2 regions of the Streptomyces sp. NPDC002520 genome follow, and region 2 is predicted to be linked to the other one. Evidence: riboswitches for the same ligand, from Rfam matches in the RefSeq annotation. Region 2 holds a riboswitch; the other holds the start of a gene.
The links. Region 2 has a riboswitch for S-adenosylmethionine ahead of thrC (threonine synthase). Riboswitches for the same ligand answer to the same signal wherever they lie in the genome.
Positions count from the first base shown of each region.

Region 1 (3,701 bases), on a different contig from region 2:
CAGATCCCGAAGCCGTCTGTCGACGAGTACAAGGAGATCACGAGCGGCCACGGCCACCACTGATCCCCGCGTCGCCACGCCACGGTAGAAGGGCCCCGTCCGGTTTCGGACGGGGTCCTTCTCCGTGCTCACGGGTGGATAGGGTGGTGTACGACGAATCGAACCCGTGTACTCGACTGGAGCGGCTGATGAGCGCTGTGACCCCCGCTGGAGGCGACACCGCGGCGGGCCGTTCCTGGCCCGCCCTGCTGAACGGGCTGCTGGACGGCCGCGACCTGTCCGCCGACGAGACCGCGTGGGCGATGGACCGGATCATGCGCGGCGAGGCGACCGACGCCCAGATCGCCGGGTTCATGGTGGCGCTGCGGTCCAAGGGCGAGACGGTCCAGGAGATCATCGGGCTCGTCCGGACCATGTACGAGCACGCCAACGTGATCGAGGTGCCCGGCCCGGCGGTCGACATCGTCGGCACGGGCGGCGACGGCGCCAAGACGGTGAACATCTCCACGATGTCCTCGATCGTCGTGGCCGGCACGGGGGCGAAGGTCGTCAAGCACGGCAACCGCGCCGCGTCCTCCGCCTCCGGCTCCTCCGACGTCCTGGAGAAGCTCGGGGTCAACCTGAACCTGAGCCCGCAGCGCGTCGCCGAGGTCGCCGAGGAAGCCGGCATCACCATGTGCTTCGCGGTGAAGTTCCACCCGTCGCTGCGTCATGTCGCCGCCGCACGCGGCCAGTTGGGCATCCGGACGACCTTCAACGTTCTCGGCCCGCTGACCAACCCGGCCCGGGTGCGGGCCCAGGCGGTCGGCGTCGCCGACCCGCGCATGGCGCCCATCGTGGCCGGCGTCCTCGCCGAGCGCGGCAACTCCTCCCTGGTCTTCCGCGGCGACGACGGCCTCGACGAGCTGACGACCACGTCCACGTCCCGGGTCTGGGTGGTCCGGGACGGCAAGGTCAGGGAGGAGATCTTCAACCCGCGCGAGGTCGGCATCGACCTCGTCCCCATCGACGCCCTGCGCGGCGCCGACGCCGCCTACAACGCGGAGGTGGCACGGCGCCTGCTGGACGGCGAGCAGGGCCCGGTCCGCGACGCCGTCCTGCTGAACTCGGCGGCGGCCCTCGTCGCCCTGAACCCCACGGACGCCTCGCTCCCCGAGCAGATCCGTGAAGGGATGGCCAAGGCCGCCGAGTCCATCGACTCGGGCGCGGCGAAGCGGACGCTGGAGCGCTGGATCGCGGCCACCCACCGCTGACGTCCGCCCATGTGACGCGGGGCGCGGTCCAGATGGCGGACTGCGCCTTGCGCGTCGAAGATCGTGTGGCAGGATACGAACCAGGTCATGAGCGACAGTCATTCGGCCCCGGCCGACTGTCCGGCAACCCTCCGTCCGTGGCGGGGTGCCCCGGGTGAAGACCAGGTCGTAGGCAGCGAGGCCTACGGCAAGCGCGGACCCCTCACACACTCTGGGAAGTGTGGGGCCAGGGGTCCTGGTCGTTCGAGGGAGCCTTCCGTGAGCAAGCGAATGCGATAGGGCCGCAGAGCCCCGCCTCCGCATCCCCTTTCACCCTTCTCCGCCACATCGCACCGCGCTCGAGCATGTCCGCTCGCGCGGCGATTCCGGCCTGCCTCACGGGAGTTCGCCATGTCTGTCTTCACCGCTGCCGCCGCCCAGTCCGTCTGCCGTGAAATCTCCGGGTTTCTGCCCGTCCTCGGCCGGGACGTCACCGTGCCCCTCGTCACCGGCGGCGAGGTCACCTACGCCGCGCTCGACTACGCCGCCAGCGCCCCCGCCCTGCAGCGCGTCTGGGACGACGTCGCCGCGTACGCCCCCTACTACGGCAGCGTCCACCGCGGCGCCGGCTACCTGTCCCAGCTCTCCACCGACCTGTTCGAGAACGCCCGCAGGACGGTCGCCGAGTTCCTCGACTGCCGCGCCACCGACCAGGTGATCTTCACCCGCTCGACCACCGACTCCCTGAACCTGCTGGCCCGCGCGCTCCCCGCCGACTGCCAGGTCTTCGTCTTCGAGACCGAGCACCACGCCTCGCTGCTGCCCTGGCAGGACGCCCGGGTCACCTACCTCAACGCCCCGCGCACCCCGCGCCAGGCCGTCGAGACCCTGGAGCGGGCCCTCGCCGAGCGCACCGAGTCCAGTGAAGGGGGCCACGGCCCGGCCCTGGTCTGCGTCACCGGCGCCTCCAACGTCACCGGCGAGCTGTGGCCGGTGCGCGAACTGGCCGCCGCCGCGCACGCGCACGGCGCCCGGATCGTCCTGGACGCGGCCCAACTCGCCCCGCACCACCCGGTGTCGGTCACGGACCTGGACGTCGACTGGGTCGCCTTCTCCGGCCACAAGCTGTACGCGCCCTTCGGCTCCGGCGTGCTCGCAGGCCGCGCCGACTGGCTCCAGGCCGCGCAGCCGTACCTCGCGGGCGGCGGCGCGAGCCGTGCCGTATCCCGTCGCCAGGACGGCGGGGTGGACGTGCAGTGGCACGAGAGCGCGGCCCGCCACGAGGCCGGCTCCCCGAACGTCATCGGCGCCTACTCCATCGCCTCCGCCTGCAAGGCGCTCACCGAGACCGGCTTCGAGGCGCTCGTCGCCCGCGAGCGGCACCTGATCGCCACGGTCCGCGAGGGCCTCGCCGAGGTGCCCGAGGTGAAGGTCCTCTCCCTCTTCGGCGACGACGCCCCGCGCGTCGGCGTCATTTCCTTCGTCGTCGAGGGCTGGAACAGCTCCCACTTCGCCGCCGCCCTCTCCGCCGAGTACGGCATCGGCGTCCGCGACGGCCTGTTCTGCGCCCACCCGCTGGTCCGCACCCTCCTCGGCAGCGACCCGGGGACCCAGGGCGAGTGCGGCGCCCCCGAGGCCGCGCCCGGCGAGAAGTCCCTGAACGCCATCCGTGTCAGCTTCGGCGCGGGAACCCCGGACGAGCACGTCGAACGATTCGTCGCCGCAGTGAAGGAACTGGTGACCGAGGGCGCGAAGTGGACCTACCGCACCGAGGAAGGCCGCTGCGTTCCGGCGGTGTGACCTGCTGATTCAGCCGACGCACGGGGCAGCGCCCCGAAAGGGGCGCGGGGAACTGCGCGACCGGCCACGACGAACCGGCAGTCGCACACGCACCCGCGCCCCTCGGACGAGCAGGCGATTCAGTTGTCCAGCCCGATGGCGAACGCGGCCTCGAGGTCATGCTGCGAGTACGTCCGGAACGCCACATGCGTGTCCGTCGCCTCGACTCCCTTGATCTTGCTGATCCGCCCCGGAATGACGTCCGCCAGATCCTCGTGCTGCCGCACCCGCACCATCGCGATCAGGTCGTACGTGCCGGTGACGGAGAAGACCTCGCTCACGGACTCCAGCGAAGCGATCTGCTCCGCGATCTCGGGGATCCGGTCCACGCTGGTCTTGATCAGGACGATCGCGGTGATCACGGCTGCTTCTCTCCCTTGGGTGCCGGAGCTGGGGCCGACCTCACTCTAGCCCTCCCGTCTCCCGCCACCACCCTTCCAATGCCGCCCTCCGGGCCCTTCTCTTCCCCGTCTCCCGCCACCACCCTTCCAATGCCGCCCTCCGGGCCCTTCTCTTCCCCGTCTCCCGCCACCACCCTTCCAAGGCCGCCCCTGAGGCCCTTCCCCCTGCCGTACCGCAGCCAGGCGTAACCGAAGCCGAGGCAGAAGCCGACGACGTGCGCCAGGTAGG
Region 1 covers NZ_JBSFXG010000009.1:14,231-17,931, forward strand. The annotation lists gene qcrB (cytochrome bc1 complex cytochrome b subunit) at 1-63, shown strand, start outside; gene trpD (anthranilate phosphoribosyltransferase) at 189-1,253, shown strand; SAM riboswitch class IV at 1,337-1,453, shown strand; gene ACWD5D_RS15065 (aminotransferase class V-fold PLP-dependent enzyme) at 1,644-3,032, shown strand; gene ACWD5D_RS15070 (Lrp/AsnC family transcriptional regulator) at 3,152-3,433, opposite strand; partial or broken gene ACWD5D_RS15075 (rhomboid family intramembrane serine protease) at 3,634-3,701, opposite strand, start outside.
Region 1: it holds a riboswitch for S-adenosylmethionine, as region 2 does, so the genes downstream of both, ACWD5D_RS15065 (aminotransferase class V-fold PLP-dependent enzyme) here and thrC (threonine synthase) in region 2, are expected to answer to the same signal.

Region 2 (3,701 bases):
CAGACCTCACCCCCCAATCGGGCGGGGGCGTGCGCCGGAACGCGTCGACCGCGGCTGAATGTATCTGTCCAACTGCCGTCTGCAACAGGTCAATCGGACGAGAAATCTGGACGACACCGGTCCGGAATTTAGCGAGAAGTCGCCTGAATGCAGGGCAAGTCGGGCCCCGTGAAAACCACAAATGCCGCATATAACCCGGCCTTTTTGGCTACTTCTTATCGGGTGCGCGGCATCGTTCCAGGGCCCCCGACCCGTCCGGGCGGGAGCGCGTTCCCCAACTCTACCGCGCTCAATCACACAGAATGGCCCCCTCCGCTTCTCTCACGGAGGGGGCCATTCGATGAACAGTCGGTAACTGTCCTTACCTTGGGTAATTCTCAGCCGCCGGCGACGGCCGGAATGATGGAGACACCGGCCCCGTCCGGGGTGGCCGTCTGAAGGCCCTGCTCGAAGCGGACGTCGTCGTCGTTCACGTACACGTTGACGAAGCGGCGCAGCTTGCCCTGGTCGTCCAGGACGCGGGCGGCGATCCCCGTGTGGTTCTTCTCCAGGTCCTCGATGACCTCGGAGAGGGTCCCGCCCTCGGCGGCGACCTCGGCCTGACCGCCGGTGTAGGTGCGCAGGATGGTGGGGATGCGAACGGTCACGCTCATGATGCGAGGCCAGCCTCTCGGAAGGAGTCCAGGGTCGGGCGGATGGTGGCGGTGAGGCCGGTGCCGGCCACCGCGTCGAGGGTCTTGAGGCCGTCGCCGGTGTTGAGGACGACCGTGGTGAGCGAGGGGTCCAGGACGCCGTTGTCGATCAGCTTCTTCGTGACGCCGACCGTCACACCGCCCGCCGTCTCGGCGAACACGCCCTCGGTGCGGGCCAGCAGCTTGATGGCGTCGACGACCTGCTCGTCCGTCACGTCCTCCACGGCACCGCCGGTGCGGCGCGCGATGTCGAGGACGTACGGCCCGTCGGCCGGGTTGCCGATGGCCAGCGACTTGGCGATGGTGTTCGGCTTCTGCGGCCGGACGACGTCGTGCCCCGCCTTGAACGCGGTCGACACCGGCGAGCAGCCCTCGGCCTGGGCGCCGAAGATCTTGTAGGGCCGGTCCTCGACCAGACCGAGCTTGATCAGCTCCTGCAGACCCTTGTCGATCTTCGTGAGCTGGGAGCCGGAGGCGATCGGGACCACGATCTGGTCCGGCAGCCGCCAGCCGAGCTGCTCGCAGATCTCGTACGCCAGGGTCTTCGACCCCTCCGCGTAGTACGGCCGCAGGTTGACGTTGACGAAGCCCCAGCCCTCGCCGGCCGGGTCGCCGATCAGCTCGGAGCAGAAGCGGTTCACGTCGTCGTAGTTGCCCTCGATGCCGACGAGTTCCCCACCGTAGACCGCGGCCATGACGATCTTGCCCTGCTCCAGGTCGTGCGGGATGAACACGCAGGAGCGAAAGCCCGCCCGGGCGGCCGCGGCGCCGACGGCGCCGGCCAGGTTGCCGGTGGAGGAGCAGGAGAGCGTGGTGAAGCCGAAGGCGCGGGCGGCCTCCAGGGCCTGGGCGACGACGCGGTCCTTGAAGGAGTGCGTCGGGTTGCCGGAGTCGTCCTTCACGTACAGGCCGCCGGTGACGCCCAGTTCGCGCGCCAGGTTGTCGGCCTTGACGAGCTTGGTCCAGCCGGGGTTGATGTTCGGCTTGTCGGCCACGTCGGCCGGGACCGGAAGCAGGGGGGCGTAACGCCAGATGTTCGCGGGGCCGGCCTCGATCCGCTTGCGCAGTTCCTCGGGCTCGTAGGCCGAGAAGTCGTACGCGATCTCCAGCGGGCCGAAACACTCCTCACAGGCGAACACCGGTCCGAGGGGCACCCGGTGACCGCACTCGCGACAGCTCAACGCCGCGGCGGGGCCGAGATCGACGGTGGGATTGCTGGTGCTTGCAACTGTCTGCACAGCCATGGAGGCGAGGCCCTTTCTCCTCATCTTCCTCACGACGCATCTCGCCGTGAGACGGATTTGGCACCTTCCCTAGCCGGGAGCCTCGCGTGAACGAGTGACCGACTGGAGGGTTGCCGGGGCTTCATCGGGCCGTATCCCTCTGCCCCTCTGGATGAGCGGTATTCGGTTGTAGACGCTGACGACCCCCGACAGGCGGTGGTCATCGGCGTTGCTCAAGACTGTAACCGAAGGCCAGGACAGTTGAGAGAGTCGTCCGAACCGCGAGATGGATCACCCGGTGCCCGGGGATGATCACGACAGTGAGGAGCCGCAGACCGTGCTGGAAGAAGTCGAGCGCTGGCTGGCCACCCGCTCCTGGTCCGTGGCCGACCGACCGCTGCACCGCGTGCTGGCCGCCAAACAGCGCACCGGCCAGTCCGTCTCCGTCGTCCTGCCCGCGCTCAACGAGGAGGAGACCGTCGGCGACATCGTCGCCGCGATCCGCCGCGACCTCATGGGGCAGACCCCGCTGGTCGACGAGATCGTCGTCGTCGACTCCGGATCCACCGACCGCACCTCCGAGGTGGCGGGCGCCGCCGGCGCGCGGGTCGTCCACCGCGACAGCATCCTCCCCCGCATCCCGGCCGTGCCCGGCAAGGGCGAGGTGCTGTGGCGCTCCCTGCTGGTCACCAGCGGCGACATCGTCTGCTTCGTCGACGCCGACCTGCGGGAGTTCTCCTCGGACTTCGTCCTCGGCATCGTCGGCCCGCTGCTCACCGACCCGGACGTCGACCTGGTCAAGGCGATGTACGACCGCCCGCTCACGGTGTCCGACGGGAGCGCCCCCGGCACGACGGCCGCCGGGCAGGGCGGCCGGGTCACCGAGCTGATGGCCCGCCCGCTGCTGAACATGCACTGGCCGCAGCTGGCCGGCTTCGTGCAGCCGCTGGGCGGCGAGTACGCGGCCCGCCGCTCCCTGCTGGAGCAGCTGCCGTTCCCGGTCGGGTACGGCGTGGAGCTGGGCATGCTGGTCGACGCCCTGCACCTGGTGGGTCTGGACGCGCTGGCCCAGGTGGACGTGGGCGTGCGCAAGCACCGGCACCAGGACGGGCAGGCGCTGGGCCGTATGGCCGCGGCGATCTACCGCACGGCACAGCTGCGGCTCGCCCGCGGACACCTCGTACGGCCCTCCCTCACCCAGTTCGAACGGGGCGAGGACGGATTCGAGCCGCGCACCTACTCGGTGGACACCGAGGAACGGCCGCCGATGGCGGAGATCGCGGAGTACGCGGCGCGCAGGGTGGCGTGAGGGGCGCACGCGGTAGCCGAATCCGGCTGTATCCGGTTGTATACAGCCCCCTTCCGGGGCAGACCGTACGTTTGAGCGTTTCCGCGCCGGGCTAGGTTGACGCTTATGGCTTCCACCCATGGTGCTGAGGTGCTGGTCGCGTCCAACCGCGGCCCGGTTTCGTACGAGGTCCTCGAGAACGGTTCGCTGCGGGCCAGACGGGGCGGTGGCGGGCTGGTCTCCGGGCTGTCGGCCATCGGGCCGGAGGCCGGCGCGGTGTGGGTGTGCGCCGCGCTGGGCGACGGCGACCGCGAGGCCGCACGGCGCACGGGCGGCGGGCCGCTGCCGGACGAGGACACCGGCGGGCAGCGGGTGCGGATGCTCGGCATCGACCCGGACGTGTTCGCCGACGCCTACAACGGCATCGCCAACTCGGTGCTCTGGTTCGTCCACCACATGCTCTACCAGACCCCGCTGGAGCCGGTCTTCGACGCGGAG
Region 2 covers NZ_JBSFXG010000024.1:136,797-140,497, reverse strand. The annotation lists gene ACWD5D_RS29210 (MoaD/ThiS family protein) at 378-653, opposite strand; gene thrC (threonine synthase) at 650-1,936, opposite strand; SAM riboswitch class I at 1,954-2,094, opposite strand; gene ACWD5D_RS29200 (glucosyl-3-phosphoglycerate synthase) at 2,253-3,224, shown strand; gene ACWD5D_RS29195 (alpha,alpha-trehalose-phosphate synthase (UDP-forming)) at 3,330-3,701, shown strand, end outside.